DNA from 2 places in the Comamonas flocculans genome. Region 2 is predicted to be linked to the other one. Evidence: riboswitches for the same ligand, from Rfam matches in the RefSeq annotation. Region 2 holds a riboswitch; the other holds the start of a gene.
What was found. A riboswitch is a leader RNA that binds a small molecule or an ion and turns the genes downstream of it on or off. The one in region 2 is predicted to bind S-adenosylhomocysteine.
Positions count from the first base shown of each region.

Region 1: it holds a riboswitch for S-adenosylhomocysteine, as region 2 does, so the genes downstream of both, metH (methionine synthase) here and ahcY (adenosylhomocysteinase) in region 2, are expected to answer to the same signal.

Region 1 covers NZ_CP042344.1:1,664,667-1,675,717, reverse strand. Annotated here, with positions in the region: gene FOZ74_RS08145 (NADP-dependent malic enzyme) at 1-1,564, opposite strand, end outside; gene aptA (omega-aminotransferase AptA) at 1,791-3,155, opposite strand; gene FOZ74_RS08135 (ATP-binding protein) at 3,249-3,497, shown strand; gene dinG (ATP-dependent DNA helicase DinG) at 3,661-5,826, shown strand; gene FOZ74_RS08125 (hypothetical protein) at 5,831-6,580, shown strand; gene FOZ74_RS08120 (glycosyltransferase family 39 protein) at 6,631-8,115, shown strand; gene FOZ74_RS08115 (GlsB/YeaQ/YmgE family stress response membrane protein) at 8,132-8,383, opposite strand; S-adenosyl-L-homocysteine riboswitch at 8,485-8,565, shown strand; gene metH (methionine synthase) at 8,598-11,051, shown strand, end outside.
Region 2 covers NZ_CP042344.1:877,084-888,134, reverse strand. Annotated here, with positions in the region: gene FOZ74_RS04435 (glycosyltransferase family 2 protein) at 1-97, opposite strand, end outside; gene FOZ74_RS04430 (DMT family transporter) at 111-458, opposite strand; gene FOZ74_RS04425 (hypothetical protein) at 474-1,913, opposite strand; gene FOZ74_RS04420 (peptide chain release factor 3) at 1,910-3,538, opposite strand; S-adenosyl-L-homocysteine riboswitch at 3,645-3,726, shown strand; gene ahcY (adenosylhomocysteinase) at 3,797-5,224, shown strand; gene metF (methylenetetrahydrofolate reductase [NAD(P)H]) at 5,237-6,073, shown strand; gene FOZ74_RS04405 (septal ring lytic transglycosylase RlpA family protein) at 6,073-6,753, shown strand; gene FOZ74_RS04400 (23S rRNA (adenine(2030)-N(6))-methyltransferase RlmJ) at 6,769-7,647, opposite strand; gene FOZ74_RS04395 (pyridoxal phosphate-dependent aminotransferase) at 7,736-8,905, shown strand; gene FOZ74_RS04390 (bifunctional metallophosphatase/5'-nucleotidase) at 8,912-10,702, opposite strand; gene metG (methionine--tRNA ligase) at 10,780-11,051, opposite strand, start outside.

The DNA of each region.
Region 1 (11,051 bases), 790 kb from region 2:
CGCGGTAGCGGTCGTCGTGCTCGACGTTGACCACGTCGTAGTCGCGCCCTTCCTGCAGACGCAGGCCGAATTTCTCGATGCGCTGGGCAATGATGGCCGGTCGCCCGATCAGCGTGGGCCGGGCGATGCGCTCGTCAAAGACGATCTGCGCAGCGCGCAGCACGCGCTCTTCCTCGCCTTCGGAGAAGGCCACGCGCTTGAGCTCGGCCTGGCGCGCGGCCATGAACACCGGCTTCATCATCGTGCCCGAGGCATAGACGAAGGTCTGCAGGTGGTCGCGGTAGGCCTCGATGTCGGCGATCGGGCGGCTGGCCACCCCGCTGTCCATCGCCGCCTGCGCCACCGCGGGCGCAATCTTCATCATCAGACGCGGATCGAAAGGCTTGGGGATCAGGTATTCGGGGCCGAAGGAGAGCTGCTCGCCCGCATAGGCCGCCGCCACCACTTCGCTCTGTTCGGCGCGCGCGAGCTCGGCAATGGCGCGCACCGCGGCGATCTCCATCTCGGTGGTGATCGTGGTCGCCCCGCTGTCCAACGCGCCGCGAAACACGTACGGAAAGCACAGGACGTTGTTGACCTGGTTGGGGTAGTCGCTGCGGCCGGTGGCGATGATGGCATCGCCGCGCACCGCCTTGACTTCCTCCGGCGTGATCTCGGGATTGGGATTGGCCAGCGCGAAGATGAGCGGGTTGGCCGCCATCTTGCGCACCATCTCCTGCTTGAGCACGCCGCCGGCCGACAAGCCGAGGAAGATGTCCGCGCCGTCGATGATCTCGGTCAGCTGGCGCGCCTCGGTCGGCTGCGCGAACTGCGCCTTGGCCTCATCCATCAGCTCGGTGCGGCCCTGGTAGACCACGCCGGCGATGTCGCTGACCCAGATGTTCTCGCGCGGCAGGCCGAGCTTGACCAGCAGGCCCAGGCAGGCCAGCGCCGCCGCGCCCGCGCCCGAGGCCACGAGCTTGACCGCGCCAATGTCCTTGCCCGCCACCTGCAGCGCATTGAGCACCGCGGCACCGACGACGATGGCCGTGCCATGCTGGTCGTCATGGAACACCGGAATGTTCATGCGCTCGCGCAGCTTGCGCTCCACGTAGAAGCAGTCCGGCGCCTTGATGTCTTCGAGGTTGATGCCGCCAAAGGTCGGCTCCAGCGCCGCGATGATTTCGACGAGCTTGTCCGGGTCCTTCTCGTTGATCTCGATGTCGAAGACGTCGATGCCCGAGAACTTCTTGAACAGCACCCCCTTGCCTTCCATCACCGGCTTGCCGGCCAGCGGTCCGATGTCGCCCAGGCCCAGCACCGCCGTGCCATTGGTCACCACGCCCACCAGGTTGCCGCGCGCGGTATAGCGAAACGCCGCGGTCGGGTCCTTGACGATCTCCTCACAGGGCGCGGCCACGCCGGGCGAATAGGCCAGCGCCAGGTCGTGGCGGCTGACCATCTGCTTGGTCGGGTGGATGGAAATCTTGCCGGGCTTGGGGTGTTCGTGGTATTCGAGCGCAGCGCGGCGCAGCACTTCGCGCTTGTCGGCGGCGGAGGTATCGGAAGCGGACATGTCTGGCATGGATGAAGCCCCTTGGTGGCTGGCCGCGCGCGGGCGCCAGCGGTTCAGCATGGTTTTGTATACGTTTTTGTATACGATATTCGCGCTTGGGCGTCAACCGTCGCGGGTAGGCACCGCGAGAACCCGGCGGCGCCCAGCCGATCCGCGCAGCCCGCCGAAGCCGCATACGCAAGGGCGACGGGCCCGCCGGGCAAGGCAGGGGGTCGGCGCCGCTGCGCTTGCGGCCTCAGGCCGTCTGCTGCAGCGATTCTCCCAGCGCGTCGAGCAGGCGCTCGAGCTCGGCCTCGGTGCTGATGAAGGGCGGAGCAAGCTGGATGCTGTCGCCACCATAGCGCACGTAGAAGCCCTTGCGCCAGCACGCCATGGCGATCTCCCAGGGGCGCCGTCCCGGCTCGCCCGGCAGCTGCTCGATGGTAAAACCCGCCGCCAGGCCGTAGTTGCGAATGTCTTGCACATGCCGTGCGCCCTTGAGCCCATGCACCAGGTTTTCAAACACCGGTGCGAGCGCGCGCACCCGCGCCGGCGCATCCTCGGCTTCGAGCAGCTGCAGCGTGGCATTGCCCGCGGCGCAAGCCACCGGATGGGCCGAGTAGGTGTAGCCGTGCGGGAATTCCAGCAGGTAGTCGGGGCCCGCGGTGCGCAGGAAAGTGTCGTAGATCTCCTTGCTCGCCACGCACCCGCCCAGCGGCTGCGCACCATTGGTGACCTGCTTGGCAAAGTTCAGGATGTCCGGCGTCACGCCAAAGACCTCCGAGCCGGTCCAGCCGCCGGCGCGACCAAAGCCGGTGATCACCTCGTCGAAGATCAGCAGGATGTCGTTTTGCGTGCAGATCTCGCGCAGGCGCTGCAGATAGCCCGCGGGCGGGATCACCACGCCGGCCGAGCCGGAGAAAGGCTCGACGATGACCGCGGCGATGGTGCTCGCGTCGTGCAGCGCAATCACGTCCAGCAGCCGGTCTGCCAGCGCCTGGCCGTCGAGCGGCGGCATGCCGCGGTGAAACGAGCCCGGCGGCGGCTGGGTGTGCGGCAGGTGGTCGGCCTCGATGCCCTGCCCGAAGGCCTTGCGGTTGCCCGCCATGCCGCCCACCGAGATGCCGCCGTAGTTCACGCCGTGGTAGCCCTTCTCGCGGCCGACCAGGCGCGTCTTGCCCGCCTGCCCCCGGGCGCGCCAGTAGGCGCGCGCCATCTTCAGGGACGTGTCGGCCGCTTCCGAGCCCGAGCAGGTGAAGAACACGTAGTCCAGGCCCTCGGGCATGTGCGCCTTGATGCGGTTGGCCAGCTCGAACGACGCGGGGTGGCCGAACTGGAACGCGGGCGCGTAGTCCAGCGTGCCCACCGCCTGGCTCACGGCTTGGGTGATCTCCTTGCGGCCGTGCCCCAGGCCCGTGGTCCACAGGCCCGAGAGGCCGTCGAAGATCTTGCGGCCGTCGGCATCGGTGTAGTAGGCGCCCTGGCCGCTCACGATCATGCGCGGCTGCGCCTTGAAGTCGCGGTTGGCCGAAAACGGCATCCAGTGCGCCTGCAGCCACGCCGCATCGCGGCGAGGCGTGGCGGCGGATGCGGGGGCTTCATCCATCACGGCGAAATTCATGGCGGTTCTCCTGTGGTCAAACCTCGGGGCGGGCCCGCGCAAGGCACGCCACCGCGAAAACGTTGATCCGGTGTCGACATTGTGCGCCGTGGCATGCTCGCACGCATGTCAGGGGCCTTCAAGGCCATACCGGCCATCGATCTGGAGCGCTGCACCGGCTGCGGCTGGTGCGTGGCGGCATGCCCGCCGCACGTGCTTTCGCTGCACCCTCTGGAGGAAGTGCCGGGCGCGGCCAAGCGCTCCTTCCTGGACGACGCCGACGCCTGCACGGGCTGCGCCCTGTGTGCCGTGCGCTGCCCCTTCGATGCCATCGCCATGGTGCGCCGCAATCCTCCGAACTGACACAGACCCAGGCGTCTTCGCGGTCACCTGCACTGGTCCGGACAAAACCGGACACGCGGGCGCCATGCCGGGCACGCGGCTTCAGGGTGAAATGGCGGGCACGCGAAAAGAGTGTTCTGCCTTGCCTTAGCATCCCGGTCATGTGTTTCCCGCGGACAGTTCGTTGACGCCAGGCTCTTCCCTTGACGCCGAGGCCCTGCGGCAGTTCGACGCCGTGGTCGCGTCGACGCCGGGCCTGCGCGCGCGCGCGGGCCAGCGGGAGATGGCGCGGCAGGTGGCGCAGACCCTGGCGCAGGCGCAGCTGCGACGTGAGGTGGACGACGGCGAGAGCGCCCAACGCGCCATCGCCGTCATCGAAGCCGGCACCGGCGTGGGCAAGTCGCTCGCCTACGCCGCGCCCGCGATCCAGATGGCGCTGGCGCGCGGCACGCGGGTGCTGATCGCCACCGCCACCGTGGCGCTGCAGGAGCAGCTCGTGCACAAGGACCTGCCCGCGCTGGCCGCCGCCCTGCCCCAGCCCTTCACCTTTGCCCTGGCCAAGGGGCGCGCGCGCTATGTCTGCAAGCTCAAGCTCGAACGCCTGGCGGGGGACGATCCCGCCCAGGAAGACGGCCTCTTCCCGGACGAGGCCGCGCCCGGCGATGCGGAGTCCGCACCGTCGCGCGGCGCGTTCTACAAGGGCCTGGCCGACGACCTGGCCAGCGGCCAGTGGGACGGCGACCGCGACCAGCTCGCGACGCCGCCCGACCCCGCGCTGTGGGCGCCGGTGGCCGCCGTGGCGCACACCTGCACCGGCCGGCACTGCCCGCTGTTTTCCGTCTGCACCTATTACGAGCGCCGCAAGGAGCTGGTGGCGGCGCAGGTGATCGTGGCCAACCACGACCTGCTGCTGTCCTCCATCGGCGCGCGGCTGCTGCCCGACCTGGACAACTGCCTGCTCATCATCGACGAGGCCCATCACCTGCCGAAAACCGCGCTGGCGCAGTTCGCCTGCGAGATGGACGTCTCGCGCCTGGCCTGGCTGCAGCAGCTCGCCGCCCGCGCGCTGCGCGTGGGCACCCAGGTGCGGGTGGACGACGGCAGCGACGTGGCGGCCAGCAGCAGCCGCTTGCGCGTGGCCCTGCAGGACACCGAGCGCCTCGTCATCGACCTGTACGGCGCGCCGCTGCGGGACACCGCGGCCCGCACGCCTGGCCACGGCGCCAGCCACCGCGCGCGCGTGCCGCAGGGGCAGCTGCCCGAGGCACTGTCCACGGCACTCGCCCAGGTGCTGCAACACGCTGGCGACTTTCTGGAGGGCCTGCGCGCCATCTCCAAGGCCTTGCGCGAACACATCCGCGAGGAACCGCACGACGCACGGCGCCTGTCGCAGCTGTATGCCCAGGTGGGCCAGCTCGCACCCCGGCTCGAAGCCGTGCACGCGACCGCTTCCCTGCTGCTGCAGGAGCCCGGCGAAGGCGGCGCCCCGGCGGCCAAGTGGTTCACCCTGCACAGCGACGGCGGCGCCATCGTGGTGCGCGCGCACGCCAGCCCCCTGCTGCCCGGCGCGGCGCTCGCCACGCACTTGTGGTCATCGGTGCGCGCGGCGGTGCTGACCTCGGCCACGCTCGCCAGCTGCGGCAGCTTCGACTTCTTCCTGCGCGAAGCCGGTCTGGCCGATTGCCCGGACGTGACGGCCCTGCAGGTCGCCAGCCCCTTCGACTACCCCCGCCAGGGCACCCTGACGGCCGGCGGCACGCTCGCCGCGCCGCGCGAAGTGGCGCTCTTCACCCGGCAGATGATCGAGGCCCTGCTGCAGGACCTCGCGCGGGTGCAAAGCGGCGCGCTGGTGCTGTTCACCTCGCGCGAGCAGATGCGCCAGGCCGTGGAGCAGCTGCCGCACGCGCTGCGCGCCACGGTGCTGGTGCAGGGACAGCTGCCGCGGCTGAAACTGCTGGCGAAGCACCGCGAGCGCGTGACGGGCGGCCTCGCGTCCATCATCTTCGGTCTGCAGTCGTTTGGCGAGGGGCTGGACCTGCCGGGGCGGCTGTGCGAATCGCTCTTCATCACCAAGCTGCCCTTCAGCCCGCCCGACGAACCCGTGGACGAGGCGCGCGCCGAATGGCTGCGCGCCAGCGGCGGCGACCCCTTCATGGACCTCGTCGTGCCCGCCACCGCCATGCGGCTGGCGCAATGGGTGGGCCGCGCGATCCGCAGCGAGGACGATCACGCGCAGGTGACCTGCTACGACAAGCGCCTGCTGCACACCGGCTACGGCCGCCGCCTGCTGCGCGGCCTGCCCGCCTTCACGCTGCTCGAACGCCCCGCACTGGCCGACGCATCCGAATGACCCCATGCACGTCGCGCGACGCCTTCATCACTTCGGCCACGGACTGGCCCTGATGGCCGCCGCGCTGCTGCTGGGCTGCTCCAGCCCCGCGCCGACGACGCGCGGCGAGGTCCATGGCGCCCCGGCCAGCCAGGGCGAACTGGCGCAATCCGAACTCAACCGCGCGGCGACGCTTGCCATGCACGAGAACCTGCGGAGCCTGATGCGCCTGGCCGACAAGCTCTACCGGCGCAACCCCTCGCAGTGGCGCGCGGGAGGCGCCGCCAGCCGCGAGCAGGCACTGCGGCGCATCCAGACCGCGATCGATTCGCACCAGGCGTGGGCGCCGCTGCAGGGGCGGCGCGACATCGACGCCATGGCCTACGCCATGTCCGGCGAGTTCGCCGGGGATCGCGTCGCGGCCATCGTCCTGGCCACCGCGGACATGCTGATCACGGCGCACGGCGGCAAGACGAGCTTCTACCTGCTCGACGGCATCGATCCGCAGCACGTCTACAACGCCGCGCGCAACGTGGAAACCGCTGCCTGGATCCTTTCGCAGCGGCGCGACGCGCGCGGCCAGCCGCTGCTGCTGGCCAACGAGATCGCACCCGACGGCACGCGCAACCTGAGCTTCGAGCGCGAATTCGGCAAGATCATCGCGCGCCTGGATCTGCTGGCCCAGCTCGCCGACGAGCGCATGCGCCGCGCCGCGATCAACTACGTGCAGAGCCTGCTGGGCGCGGGGCTGCTGCAGTTCCTGCCGGTGCGTTGATGAACGCTCAAGCCACCCATGCGCCCACGCCAATCCGGTAGACGTCATCCATGAGATCGACCGCCGGATCGCGCCTGTTCCTTGCCGGGTACGCCTGCTGCGTGCTTGCCTCGTTGTACCTGTTGGCGTGGTCCGTGCTGCCGCCCCTGCTGATAGACAGCCTTCCCCTGGACGTGACCGAAAGCCTGACCTGGGGCCGCGAATGGCAATGGGGTTATTACAAGCACCCGCCCCTGGCCCCCTGGGTGCTGCATGTGTTCCACATGCTGCTGGGAAAGACCGGTCCGTTTCTGCTGAGTCAGCTATGCATCGCGCTGACGCTGTGGCTGGTATGGCGCACGGCCCTGCGCGTGATGGATCGTGAGCGCGCTTTCCTGGCCGCCGCGCTGACCATGGCGGTGGCCTACTACACACGGCCAGCGCTGGAATTCAACCACAACATCGCGCAAATGCCCTTGTGGGCGGCCCTGGGCTACAGCCTGCTGGCGGCGCTGCAGGACGGACGTCGGCGCGATTGGCTGCTGTGGGGGCTGTGCGCCGGGCTGGGCATGCTGACCAAATATTCCGTGGCGATTCTGCTGGCGGTACAGGGGCTGTACCTGCTGTTCGCGCGGCGACAGGTCTTTTCGCAGCCCGGGCCGTATCTGGCGGCGCTGGTCGGGCTGGCGGTGTTTGCCCCGCATCTATATTGGCTGTGGCAAACCGATTGGCTTCCCATGGCCTATGCCAGCGCGCGCGCCGAGGCCACCACGGCCCATCCTCGCTGGGCGGCCCTTGGCTTCCTGGGCACGCAAGTCTTGAACCACCTGCCTCTGGCGGTGATCGCCCTGCTGGCGCTATCGGGTGCAAGGCGCGCGGGCGCGGCGCAGTGGCGATGGCACTGCCGCTGGCCAGGGTACGTGCTGACGCTGGCCCTGGGATCGGGCGTGCTGGTCACCTTGCTTGGCGTGGTCACGGGTGCGCGTTTGCGCGGCATGTGGGGCGTGCCGATGTGGGCCTTCAGCGCAATGCTGCTGATGGCTCTTTGGCCCCAGTCCTGGCTGGCCCCGGCACGGCCCCGCTTGTTGCGCGGACTGGCGCTTTGGCTGGTGTCCGTTTCGGTCTTGAGCGGCCTGGCCCTGGCCTACGGCGCCCAGTGGCGCCAGCGCCCCGCGCGTACCGATTGGCCGCAGGCGGCCCTGGCGCAAAATGCCCAGCGCACCTGGCAAAAGCTCAGCCACTGCCCGTTGGACGTCGTGGCCGGAGACGACTGGCTGTCGGGCCTGGTCGCGGCCACCCGGGCGAGCGGCCCGTCGGTCCTGATCGGCGGCGACGCCCGTTTATCCCCCTGGGTCACTCCGGAGCGCCTGCGAACGCGCGGTGGGCTATGGCTGTGGCAGACGGGCGATGACCCGTCAGGGCATGCGGCGCTGATGGATCGGCTTCCCGCCGATGGCTCCTGGCACGGCGGCCAATGGCAGTTGCGCTGGCCCCATGACGGCGAGCCCTGGACACTGCACTGGCGCGCCTACGTGCCCGCGGCTTGCGCGCGATGAGACTCGCGCGGGTCGATCAGGATTTCCTGCGCAGGAGGCCGTAAATCAACAGCAGCACGATCGCTCCGACCACCGAGGCGATCCAGCCCGCCGACTGCCCCACCTGGTACCACCCCAGGGCCTGCCCTGCATAGGTGGCGGCGAACGAGCCCGCGATGCCCAGCACGCAGGTCATGATCCAGCCCATCTTGTCGTTCCCGGGTTTGATGGCCCGGGCGATGAAGCCGACGACGAGTCCGATAAGCGCGGTTCCAAGCAAGCTGAGCATGATGAGGCCTTGTGATGTCTGGCAAAACGATGAGGCATCTTACGGCGCCTCATTGGCCCCTGCACTGCAGCGCGCGCCACTCATCGATAAAATTGCCTAACCTTTTCAAGGAGCGCTGCAGCGGGCCATTCGTGCCCGTCAGGCTTGAAAACGCGGATTTCCTCCAACGGCGCTCACCTGTTTACGTCGCGCACGTTCCGCGCAGGTGAGATCGATGTCTGTCGCTGCCCCCCCTCCCATGAAGCTCTCCGGCCTGGAGCCGGTGTTCATCGACGACGATTCGCTGTTCGTCAACGTCGGCGAACGCACCAACGTCACCGGCTCCAAGGCGTTCGCGCGCATGATCATCGCCGAGCAGTACGAAGAGGCGCTGTCGGTGGCGCGCCAGCAGGTGGAAAACGGCGCGCAGATCATCGACGTGAACATGGACGAGGCCATGCTCGACGGCAAGGCCGCGATGGTGCGCTTCCTGCGCATGCTCGGCTCCGAGCCCGACATCGCCAAGGTGCCGGTGATGGTCGATTCCTCCAAGTGGGAGGTGATCGAGGCCGGCCTTCAGTGCCTGCAGGGCAAGGGCATCGTCAACTCCATCAGCATGAAGGAGGGCGTGGAGGAGTTCAAGCAGCACGCGCGCCTCGTCAAGCGCTACGGCGCTGCCGCCGTCGTGATGGCCTTCGACGAGCAGGGTCAGGCCGATACGCTGGCGCGGCGCATCGAGATCTGCGAGCGCGCCTACCGCATCCTGGTCGACGAAGTCGGCTTCCCGCCCGAGGACATCATCTTCGACCCCAACGTCTTTCCCATCGCCACCGGCATCGAGGAGCACGCGCGAAACGGCATCGACTTCATCGAGGCCACGCGCTGGATCAAGCAGAACCTGCCGGGCGCCAAGGTCTCGGGCGGCATCTCCAACGTGAGCTTTTCGTTTCGCGGCAACGACCCGGTGCGCGAGGCCATCCACACGGTCTTTCTCTACCACTCGATCAAGGCGGGGCTGGACATGGGCATCGTCAACGCCGGAATGATCGGCGTCTACGACGACCTGGAGCCCGAGCTGCGCGAGCGCGTGGAAGACGTGGTGCTCAACCGCCGCCCCGACGCGGCCGAGCGCCTGCTGGAAATTGCCGAAAGCGCCAAGGGCGCCGCGCGCGACGAGGGCAAGAAGCTGGAGTGGCGCGGCACTCCCGATGCGCCGGCGCCGGTGGGCGAGCGCCTCACGCATGCGCTGGTGCACGGCATCACCGACTTCATCGTGGCCGACACCGAGGAGGCCTACCAGCAGATCTGCGTGCAGGGCGGCGCCCGCCCGCTGGCGGTGATCGAGGGGCCGTTGATGGATGGCATGAACGTCGTCGGCGACCTGTTCGGCGCGGGCAAGATGTTCCTGCCCCAGGTGGTCAAGAGCGCGCGCGTGATGAAGCAGGCCGTCGCCCACCTCGTACCCTATATCGAGGCCGAGAAAGAGGCGCAAAAGGCGGCCGGCATCGACATCTCCAGCAAGGGCAAGGTGGTGGTGTGCACCGTCAAGGGCGACGTGCACGACATCGGCAAGAACATCGTCACCGTGGTCTTGCAATGCAACAACTTCGAGGTGGTCAATCTCGGAGTGATGGTGCCTTCGCACGAGCTGCTGGCCAAGGCCAAGGAGCTGCAGGCCGACATGGTCGGCGTCTCGGGCCTGATCACGCCCAGCCTTGAAGAGATGCAGCACGTGGCCGCCGAGATGAACAAGGACGAGTACTTCACCAGCCGGCAGATTCCGCTGCTGATCGGGGGCGCCACCTGCTCGCGCGTGCACACCGCGGTGAAGATTGCGCCCAAATACGACGGACCGGTGATCTACGTGCCCGACGCCTCGCGCAGCGTGGGCGTGGCGCAGAGCCTGCTGGGTGAGGGGCGCGCCGATTACCTGGCCGAGATCCAGACCGACTACGCCCACGTGCGCGAGCTGCACGCCAAGAAGAAGCGCGTGCCCCTGTGGTCGCTGGAGCGCTCGCGCGCCAATGCCACGCCGGTGGACTTCACGCATTTCAGGCCCACGGCGCCGCGGGTGCTGGGGCGACGCACCTTCGTGAATTTCGACCTGGCCGAAATCATCAAGTACCTCGATTGGGGACCGTTCTTCCAGACCTGGGACCTGGCGGGCGGCTACCCGCGCATCCTGCAGGACGAGGTGGTGGGCGAGGAGGCGCGCAAGGTATTCGCCGACGGCCAGGCCATGCTCAAGAAGATCGTCGAAGGCCGCTGGGTGCAGGCCAACGGCGTGATCGGGCTGTATCCGGCCAACCGCGTGGGCGACGACATCGAGTTCTATACCGACGAGTCGCGCACCGAGGTCCTGATGACCTGGTACGGCCTGCGCCAGCAGACCGAAAAGACACCGGTCAATGGCGTGATGCGCCCCAGCCGCTGCCTGGCCGACTTCGTGGCCCCCAAAGAGTCAGGCATCAAGGACTATGCCGGCATGTTCGCGGTGACGGCCGGCATAGGGGCGGAGAAGAAGGAGCAGGAATTCCTCGCGCAGCTCGACGACTATTCCAACATCACCTTCAAGGCGCTGTGCGACCGCCTGGCCGAATCGTTCGCCGAATGCCTGCATGCACGGGTGCGCCGCGACCTCTGGGGCTATGCCAAGGATGAAGCTCTGGATCGCGACGCGATGATCGCC
Region 2 (11,051 bases):
CAGCGTAGATGGCCTGCACCTCGGGGCCGATGGCGGCAATCACGCCGAGCACGTGCTCGGTGACCTTGTAGCAGGGGATGGCGACGGCGATGCGCATCGGACGGGGCCCTTCAACTTGTGGAAGCCAGCGCCACGCCGGCCATGATGAGCGCCCCGCCCGCGAGCGTGCGCCAATGCAGCGGCTCTCCCAGAAACATCCAGGCCAGGGTCGGCACGATCAGGAAAGCCAGGCCCATGAACGGGTAGGCAAGATGCAGCGGGGCGTGGCGAAGTATCCAGATCCAGCCGAGGGTGGTGGCACCGTAGAGTGCGAGGGATGCAATGAGCCAGCCATTCAACACCCAATCCATGGTGTGGGCGTCCGCAGGCAAAGCGAGCGCTGCCTTCTTGAACAAGATTTGACCGGCGGAAATGCAAAAGACGCAAAGCAGTGTCGCTAAAACAGTCAGGCTTGGCATGGGCGCTTTCTGCAGTCAGGGGGTGCTCGTCACAGGCTGTCTGGTCGAGCGACTCCGCGGACATTTCTGGCAAGGAAGAGGGTCGCGATTCTGCTGAATGAATCTGATGGGAAACAGCAATAGCGGCGCATAAAAGAAGGCCAGAAGATATCTGTATTCCGCGGCAATCGAGAACAGGAAAATGCCGCCCAATTGAAGCAGCAGCGTACTGCTGATTACCAGCTCGTCCAGATGGCGTTCTTGCAGGGCCCGTTTGAAAACCAGCAGCACGAGAATAATCCCGACAAAAGGGCTCCACAGCACAAAGCGCCAGTTGTAGCTGGTTTCGTAAATCTCATTCAGCGTATTTGGCAATGAACTCAAATTAAAGGGGTTGTACGTTGAGAGTGTGGTGACGCCGGCGAGGCCATGGCGGGCGTTGTCCGGACCGACCATGCCGCCTTGTGCCAGCGCGGAAGCAAGGAATATGTTGATTCGACTGGCGGTAAATGCAGGAATGTTTCGCCACAGGTTGTAGGTAAAAAAATCCGATCGTAGGTGGCGAAAATCAATCCTGCTCATCTCGCGAAACCGAACGCGATCCTGATTGAGGTGCCACAACGTGTCCCAATAGTCGCGATCGTAGAGGCTATCAATATCTTCTTGACTGATGTAACGGTGCATGATCTCCTTGGTACGATCGGTCACCATGTGGCGCGTTTCCCACAAATTCATCGGCCGCGTTTGCATGAAGTTGGTTGTCTCAAACAGAATGAGTGGCCGTAGTGCGCCGTGCCCATGACCCAGATTAGCCACCGTACCGCCCCATTGAATGGCTGCCGACCATGACAAGACGATGGCCACGATTACCCATCGTGAGGTTGTCTTCAGCCGTATTGCCAAATAAAGCATCGGCAGCAAGATGATGATGCCGTTCGCCTTGAAATAACAGGCAGCAGGGAACAAGATCGCAAGCCATGCGATGGACCAGGTGCTCAGGCGTCGATGGCCCAGAATCAGCCAGATCTCAAACAGCAGCGCAACGAAGGCCAGACTGAAGACCGCATCGGGATACAAGCTGCTGCCATAGTTGAGGACATGCGGTGTGCAGGCGACCAGCAGCAGCAAGGCCGTGGCCGTGATCGGATACCTGCGAACGTAAATCCAACCAATAATGCGCGCCAGGGCAGCGACCTGAAGCAGCAACAAGGGCAACACAAGTACTTCGACCCGTTGACTCAGGCCGTAGGTGGCCAAGGCATACAAAAGCCATGCCGGATCCTTGCCGGTATACCGGGGAGCGCTCTGGTTGATGTTGGCGATCAGCGAATAACCGTCCTGACCCAGCGGCCCCGGCCATACGCCGGCATACCAGATGCCGTATGCCAATAATAAAATCAGGGTCGTGCAAAGATAAATCCGAATGATGCGCAGCCTTTCGGCACCCCCTTGACGGGGCAATGAAGACGGCATCATGAGCGTCCCTGCAACGCCAACCCCGCATGCTCGCGCAGCGGGTGAAAGTGGATCTTCGGAAACCGCTCCTGCGCCAGGCGCACGTCATACGGGCTGGTGCACAGGTAGGCCAGCGCGTCGGCCGCGTCGCGGGCCATGCGCAGGGGGTAGGCGTCCTCGAACTGGCGCAGCTCGGCGGGGGTGTCGGCCGTGATCCAGCGCGCGCCGGTGTACTGGCAGCCCTCCAGGCGCACGTCGCAGTCGTACTCGGTCTTCAGGCGGTGCTGCACTACCTCGAATTGCAGCTGGCCGACGGCGCCCAGCAGCATGTTGCCGCCGGCGTCGGGCTTGAAGACCTGGATCGCACCTTCCTCGCCCAGCTGCATCAGGCCCTGCTGCAGCTGTTTGGTGCGCAGCGGGTTCTTGAGCACCACGGTCATGAACATCTCTGGAGCAAAGAAGGGCAGGCCGGTGAACTGCAGCGCCGGGCCGTCGGTGATGGAGTCGCCCAGCTGCACGCCGCCGTGGATGGTAAAGCCGATGATGTCGCCCGCGTAGGCCTCTTGCACCGCCTCGCGGCGCTGGCTCATGAAGGTGACGACGCTGGTGGGGCGCAGCTCCTTGCCGGTGCGCTGCACGCGCATCTTCATGCCCGGCGTGTACTTGCCCGAGGCGATGCGCACGAAGGCGATGCGGTCGCGGTGGTTGGCGTCCATGTTGGCCTGCACCTTGAAGACCACGCCGGCGAAACCGGGGTCTTCGGGGCGGATGGTGACCTCCTCGCGCTGGTGGTTCACTTCCCGGTAGGCCAGGCGTGGGCCCGGAGGGGGCGACATGTCCACCACGGCATTGAGCACCTCCTGCACGCCGAAGTTGTTCACGCCCGAGCCGAAGAACACCGGGGTGAGCTTGGCGGCCAGAAACTGCTCATGGTTCCATTCGGCCGACGCCCCCACCGCCAGCTCCATGCTCTCCAGCGCCTCGTCAAAGGCGCTGCCAAAGCGCCGGCGCAGCGTCCCGGTTTCGCTCAAGGGGATGACCTCGAAGTCCTGCGGGCGTTTTTCCGTGCCGGCCTGAAAGACGGTCATGGTCTGGGTGCGCAGGTCGATGATGCCGCCGAAGCTCTTGCCGTGGCCCACGGGCCAGGTGACGGGGCAGCAGGGCATGCCCAGTTCGCGCTCCACCTCGTCGAGGATGTCGAGCGCGTCGCGCACCTCGCGGTCCATCTTGTTCACGAAGGTGATGATGGGCGTATCGCGCTGGCGGCAGACCTCGATCAGGCGGCGCGTCTGCGCCTCCACGCCGTTGGCCGCGTCGATCACCATCAGGGCCGAGTCGACGGCGGTGAGCACGCGGTAGGTGTCCTCGGAAAAATCCTTGTGGCCGGGGGTATCGAGCAGGTTGATGACGTGATCGCGCCAGCTCATCTGCATCACGCTGGAAGCCACCGAGATGCCGCGTTGCTTTTCGATCTCCATCCAGTCGGAGGTGGCGTGGCGGCTGGCCTTGCGGCCCTTGACCGCGCCGGCGATCTGGATCGCGCCGGAGAACAGCAGCAGCTTTTCCGTCAGCGTGGTCTTGCCGGCGTCGGGGTGGGAGATGATGGCAAAGGTACGGCGGCGCCGGGTTTCTGAGGCGAAGGACACGGGTATTGGGTGTGGAGGCTGCGCGCAGTGCGCCGCGACAAGGCGATGGCGGGCCAAGGCCCGCCCCGAAAGCCCGCGATTTTAGGCGTTCCGTATAATTTGCCCCTTCTCCGAGGAGCGTTGCAGCACCCCCAGCACGCGGGGCGCGAGGCTCGGAAACTCCCCCTTTGCAACGACGCTCACCCACGCTGTGCCGGTGCGGTGAATCGTGATTCCAGATGCTGGCGGCGTGGATCGTTTCATTTGAAGGACCACACCATGAGCGCTGTTCTCTCCGCCACGCCCGATCACGTGATCGCCGATATCTCCCTGGCCGGCTGGGGCCGGCGCGAGATTGCCATCGCCGAAACCGAAATGCCCGGCCTGATGGCGATCCGCGAGGAGTTCGCGGCCAGTCAGCCCCTGAAGGGCGCGCGCATTGCCGGCAGCCTGCACATGACGATACAGACCGCCGTGCTGATCGAGACCTTGAGGGCGCTCGGCGCCGAGGTGCGCTGGGCTTCGTGCAACATCTTTTCCACCCAGGACCACGCGGCCGCGGCGATTGCCGAAGGCGGCACGCCGGTGTTCGCGGTCAAGGGCGAGAGCCTGGCCGACTACTGGGATTACACCCACCGCATCTTCGAGTTCGGCACCAAGGGCGCCAAGGGCGAAGGCCCGAACATGATCCTGGACGATGGCGGCGACGCCACGCTCTTGATGCACCTGGGCCAGCGCGCCGAGAAGGACGCCTCGGTGCTCGCCCACCCCACGAGCGAGGAAGAGCGCGTGCTCTACGCCGCGATCAAGGCCAAACTGGCGCAAGACCCCGGCTGGTACACGCGCAAGAGTGTTGACATCATCGGCGTGACCGAAGAGACCACGACCGGCGTGCACCGCCTCAACGACATGTCGGCCAAGGGCACGCTGCTGTTCCGTGCGATCAACGTCAACGATTCGGTCACCAAATCCAAGTTCGACAACCTCTACGGCTGCCGCGAGTCGCTGGTGGACGGCATCAAGCGCGCGACCGACGTGATGATCGCCGGCAAGGTGGCGCTGGTCGCCGGCTATGGCGACGTGGGCAAGGGCTGCGCGCAGGCCCTCGCCGCCCTGCGCGCGCAGGTCTGGGTGACCGAGATCGACCCGATCAACGCGCTGCAGGCGGCGATGGAGGGCTACAAGGTCGTGACCATGGAATACGCCGCCGACAAGGCCGACATCTTCGTGACGACGACGGGCAACAAGGACGTGATCCGCCACGAGCACATGGCGGCGATGAAGAACGAGGCCATCGTCTGCAACATCGGCCACTTCGACAACGAGATCGACGTGGCCTCGCTGGAAAAATACCAGTGGGAAGAGGTCAAACCGCAGGTGGACCACATCATCTTCCCCGACGGTCACCGCATCACGCTGCTGGCCAAGGGGCGCCTGGTGAACCTGGGCTGCGCAACTGGCCACCCGAGCTATGTGATGAGTTCGAGCTTTGCCAACCAGACGCTGGCGCAGATCGAGCTCTTCACCAGGCCCGATGCGTACGAGCCGGGCAAGGTCTACGTGCTGCCCAAGCTGCTCGACGAGAAGGTGGCGCGCCTGCAGCTCAGGAAGCTGGGCGTTGAGCTCACCACGCTCACGCCGGAGCAGGCGGCCTACATCAACGTGCCCGTGGAGGGGCCGTACAAATCCGACGCCTACCGTTATTGAGGGTGCAGCGCCATGGCTGTACCCCTCAGTTTCGAGTTCTTCCCACCCAAGACGCCCGAAGGCGTGAACAAGCTGCGCGCGGTGCGCCAGCAGCTCTATGCGCTGGCGCCCGAGTTCTGCTCCGTCACCTACGGCGCGGGTGGGTCCACCCAGGCGGGCACCTTCGCCACGGTACAGGAGATACTGGGCGAGGGCGTGGCCGCCGCCTCGCACTTTTCCTGCATCGGCGCCACGCGCGCGGGCGTGCGCGCACAACTCGCGCAGCTGCGTGCCATGGGCGTGAAGCGGCTCATCGCCTTGCGCGGCGACCTGCCCAGCGGCTACGGCACGGGCGGGGAATTTCAGTACGCCAGCGACCTGGTGGCCTTCATCCGCGCCGAGACCGGGCGAGACTTTCAGATCGAGGTTGCCGCCTACCCCGAGATGCATCCGCAGGCGCGCTCGCCCGAGTCGGACCTCAAGGCCTTCGCCGCCAAGGTGCAGGCCGGCGCCGATTCCGCGATCACGCAGTACTTCTTCAATGCCGACGCCTATTTCCGCTTCGTCGACGAGGTGCGCGCCGCAGGGCTGCAGCTGCCCGTCGTGCCCGGCATCATGCCCATCCTGGGCTCCACCCAGCTGCTGCGCTTTTCCGACGCCTGCGGCGCCGAGGTGCCGCGCTGGTTGCGCCTGCGCCTGCAAGGCTTGGGTGACGATGTGGCCAGCATACGCGCCTTTGGCCTGGATGTGGTGGCGCGCCTGTGTGAACGCCTGGTGGCCGGCGGTGCGCCGGCGCTGCACTTCTACACCATGAACCAGAGTGCGGCGACGCTGGAGCTGTGCCGCCGCCTGGGGCTGGGGCGAGGCTGATGCCCGGCGGGCGCGGCGGGCGGCGCAGCGCCGGCCTGGCATGGCTGGCCCTGCTGCTCGCGGCCTGCGCCGTCGCGCCACAAGGTGTGCCCGTGCCGCAGGCGCCAGATACGCCGCGCGCTGCGTCCGGGCTGGATGCGGCCGCGAACGCGCCGATGCCGGCCCCGCGCACCGCAGAAAGCCCACCCTCGGCGCCCGCGCTGGCGGACCAGGCGGCGGCGCAAACCGCGCTCGCCGTGCAGGCCGCACCCGGGGCGCAGGCGCGGCGGACGGCACCCGAGCCGCCCGAGCCGGACGATGACGAGGCAGCCGACGCGCTGCTGCTCGACGAAGGCCTGGCTTCATGGTACGGGCCGGGCCTGAACGGGCGGCGCACCGCCAGCGGCGAGCGCTTCGACCGGCTGGACTTCACCGCCGCGCACCGTACCTTGCCGTTTGGCACCCGGGTGTGCGTGCGCAGCCTGGCCGACGGCAAGGCGGTGCTGGTGCGCATCAACGACCGCGGGCCGTTCTCGGGCAATGGCGAGCGGGTGGTGGACCTGAGTCAGGCGGCGGCGCGCGAGCTCGGCATGACCGGTCTGGGCATCAAGGCGGTGCAGCTGTGGCAGGTGGATGAAGACGGCAGCGGCTGCGTGCCCGCGCTGGGCGCTGCGCCGGCGCCGCCCGCTGCCCGGCGGTGATACGGCGGGCCCGGCTCAGCCGGCTTCCAGCAGATGGCCGGCGTGCCCGTCCTGCGCCAGCAGGCGGGCCAGCGCCGGCAGGGCCACCTGCAGCTGGGCCTGCAGGGTATAGGGTGGATTGACCAGGAACATGCCGCTGCCCGGCAGACCCGGGCGCTGCTCGCTGCCGTCCTCGCGCCGGCGCACGCGTGCCGACTTCACGGTCAGGCTGGCATGCAGCCAGGGCTTGCCCGCGCGCGTGGCCAGCGCCTTCAGGCGCCGCGGCAGTTCGTGCGCCTCGGGGCGCGCAATCACCGGGTACCAGATGGCATAGCAGCCCGTGGCAAAGCGCTTGAGCCCCTCTTGCAGCAGACCGTGCACGCGCGCGTAGTCGCTCTTCAATTCATAGCTCGGGTCGCAGAGCAGCAAAGCGCGGCGGGGCTGCGGGGGCAACAATTTCTTGATGCCCTCAAAACCATCTTCGGAGAGCACGCTGATCTGCCGCTCGGCCTGCAGCTGCGCCACGTTGCGCACCAGCGTGGGCAGGTCGCTGGGGTGGATCTCGAACAGGCGCAGGCGGTCTTGCGGGCGCAGCAGGCGCTGGCTGATGAAGGGCGAGCCCGGGTAGATGCGCAATCCGCCCTGGGGGTTGAAGCTGCGCACCACCTCCAGATAATCCTGCAGCAAGGGCGCCAGCCCAGCGGCCTGCGCCAGGCGCAGGACGCCGTCAACGGCCTCGCCGCTGGTGCGCGCATAGTCGCCATCTAGCCGGTACAGGCCGGCGCCCGCGTGGGTGTCTATCACCGTCAGGCCGGTCTCCTTGTGCGTGAGGTGGCGCAGGCAGGCGATGAGCACGGCGTGCTTGAGCACGTCGCCGTGGTTGCCGGCGTGAAAGGCGTGGCGGTAGCTGAACATAGGGGCGCAATGGTAGCTGCAGCGGTCTCGGGGACGGCGCGCGAGCAGGGCCGATGTGCGATGCTTCGCCTTTGCCGGAAAGGGACGCATGCGCAAGACGATACTGGAGCTGCAGGCTTCGCAGATACGCGAGGTGGCCAACCTGGGCATGGGCAGGCCCGAGGTGTTGCCCTTCTGGTTTGGCGAGAGCGATGAGGCCACGCCCGAGGCGGTCCGCGCCGCGGCCATGGCCTCGCTGCAGGCGGGCGAGACCTTCTACACCCACAACCTGGGCCTGCCCGCGCTGCGCGAGGCGCTGGCGGCCTATGTGAGCGGCCTGCACGCGCCGGTGGCGGCCGAGCGCATCGCCATCACCTCCGGCGGCGTGAACGCGCTGATGCTGGCCGTGCAGGTGCTGGTCGACGCGGGCGACGAGGTGGTGGTGCTCACGCCCGTCTGGCCCAACCTCGTCGGGCAGCCGCAGATCATGGGCGCACGGGTGCGCTGCGTGGCGCTCAAGCCGCGGGCCGATGGCGCCTGGGCGCTGGACCTGCCCGAGCTGCTGGCGGCGATCACGCCGCGCACCCGGCTGCTGGTGCTCAATTCACCGAACAACCCCACGGGCTGGACGCTTACGCAGGGCGAGCAGCAGGCGATTCTTGCGCACTGCCGCGGCACCGGCACCTGGATACTGTCCGACGAGGTGTATGAGCGCCTCTACTACCGCGATGACACCGCCAGCGGCGCGGCGCCCTCCTTCCTGGATCTGGCGCAGTCCGAGGACAGGCTGGTGGTGGTGCAGAGCTTTTCCAAGGCCTTCCTGATGACCGGCTGGCGCCTGGGCTGGATGGTGATGCCGCCCGCCATGGCGGCGCAGATGGGCAAGGTGATCGAGTTCAACACCTCGTGCGCGCCGGTCTTCGTGCAGCGGGGGGCGCTGGCGGCGCTGGCCCAGGTGGACGCGATCACGCCGCGCATCGTCGCCCACATGCGCGCCTGCCGCGACGCGCTGGTGCCCGCGCTGCAGGCGCTGCCCGGCGTGCGCACCAGCCGGTCGCCCGGGGGCATGTATGCGTTTGTGCAGATAGCAGGCTTTGCCGATTCGCTGGCCTTGGCCAAGCGCCTGGTGCTGGAGGCGGGCGTGGGCTTGGCGCCCGGCGCGGCCTTTTCGCCCGAAGGCGAGGGCTGGCTGCGCTGGTGCTTTGCTTCGCGCGACCTGGCACGGTTGACTCAGGGGGTGGAGCGCCTGGGCCAGTGGCTGCGCACTCAGCGCGGCTGATGCGGTTCAGTTCAGGGCGGTGATGCGCGCCTGCGTGGGCAGCGCCATGGGGGCGCTGCCGCTTTGCTGGCGCAGGTAGTCGGCCAGCGCGTCCACGTCCAGCCCGCCGCCCACGATGTCGCGCCCTTCGGCAAACACGCTGAAGTTGTCGCCGCCCGTGGCCAGGTAGTTTTGCAGGCCGATGCGGTAATCCTGCGTGGGCACGATGGCCTGGCCCTTGAGCTGCATCTGGCTGATGCGCTGCCCGGTCGGCTGGCTGCGGTCAAACGCGTAGCTGAAGCCTTGTGAAACCTGCAGGATGCGCGGGCTCTGCACGGTGTTGGTGCCGCTGTCGAACTGCTGCTCCAGCACGGCCTGCAGCTGCGCACCGCTGAGGGTCAGGCTCAGCAGGGTGTTGCCAAAGGGTTGCACGGCGTACACCTGTCCGTAGCTCACCGTGCCATCGCTTGCGGGGACAAGGTCGGCGCGCACGCCGCCGGAGTTCATGAAGGCGATTTGCGCGCCACCAGCCTCCGGGGCTTGCGTGGCGGCCAGCACCGCGTCGGCGGTGATGCGGCCCAGCACGCTTTCGCCGTTGGCCAGCAGCTCGCGCGTGGCGGTGGCGGCCAGCCGCCCGGCGGGTGCGCTGGCCAGCGGGGCGGCTGCTGCGGCGTAGCGGTCTATCAGGCTGGTGACCGCGGGGTCGGCCGGGTAGGCGGGGTAGCTGGTGGCGGCGTCGGCGTCCTTGTTCGCCCTGGCTGCGCGCACCACGTGCTGGCGTGCGCTGTGCGCGATCACGCGGCGCCGGGTGGTGTCCACCGTCAGATTGATTTCGGTCAATTGCGTGCCGTACAGGCCGGCGCTGGTGAGCAGCAGGGGCCTGGCCGGGTCGATGCGGCGGTAGTCGCACAGGTAGGACTGGTGGGTGTGGCCGGAGATGACCACGTCCACCTCGCCCGACAGGCGCTGCACGATGGGCAGGATGTCGCCCGAAAGGCCGGCGCAGCTGGTGTCCTGCAGCGGCTGGGTGCTGCTGCCGCCCTGGTGGATCAGCACCACGATGACGTCGGCCCCCTGCGCGCGCAGCGGTGCGATCTGGGCGTTGGCGGCGTCGGCCTCGTCGGTGAAGCTCAAACCCGCCACGCCGCTGGGGCGCACCATGTTGGGGGTGTTCTTCAGAGTGAGGCCGATGAAGCCCACGCCGATGCGCGCCTTGCCTTCCTCAAAGAATTTCACGCCCGTGGGGGGGAACAAGGTGCCGCCGTCCCCGGTCTGCGTGTTGGCCGCCAGGTAGCGAAACTGCCCGCCCGCGAAGGCGGGGTTGAGTTGGCAGGGTGTCTTGCTGGTGTATTGCGCGCAGCCGCCGTCCTGCATGCGTTGGAGCTCCTGCCAGCCCTGGTCGTATTCGTGGTTGCCGGTGGAGGCGAAGTCCAGGCCGATGAGGTTCAGCGCCTCGATGGTGGGCTCATCCAGAAACAGCGAGGACACCAGCGGCGAGGCGCCGATCAGATCGCCCGCCGCCACCACGGCGGTGTGCGGCTGCGCCGCGCGCCGGGCGGCCACCAGCGAGGCCAGGTAGGCCGCGCCGCCTGCGGGCACGGGCTGGGCCGGTTCGCCTGCCTGGGCGATGTTGACGCTCAGCCCCGGCGGCTGCAGGTTGCCGTGAAAGTCGTTCAGGCCCAGCAGCGTGATCTGCATGCGCTCGGGCTGGACGATGTCCGACGAGCTGCCGCAGGCGGCCAGCCCGAGCAGGGCGGTGGTGGCGGCCAGGCCCAGCAGCCAGCGCTGCGCACCGTGGAGGCGGGTCGTGGCTGGCATGGGTGTTTCGGCAGGTTCCAATATTTGAAAGAAATACGGCTCAAACGCTTGATGGGCAAGCGCTGGCAGCTATCAAATCAGTGAATCCGCATGCCGGGCTGCGCGCCGGGGAAAGGCTCGAGCACATAGATGCCGGGGTGCGCCTTCTCGTCGGCGTGGCTGGCCGCCAGCACCATGCCTTCAGACACGCCGAACTTCATCTTGCGCGGCGCCAGGTTGGCCACCAGCACGGTGAGCTTGCCCTGCAGCTGCTCGGGCTGGTACATGCTGGAGATGCCCGAGAACACCTTGCGCAGCCGCCCCTCGCCCGCGTCCAGCGTGAGTTGCAGCAGCTTGGTCGAACCTTCCA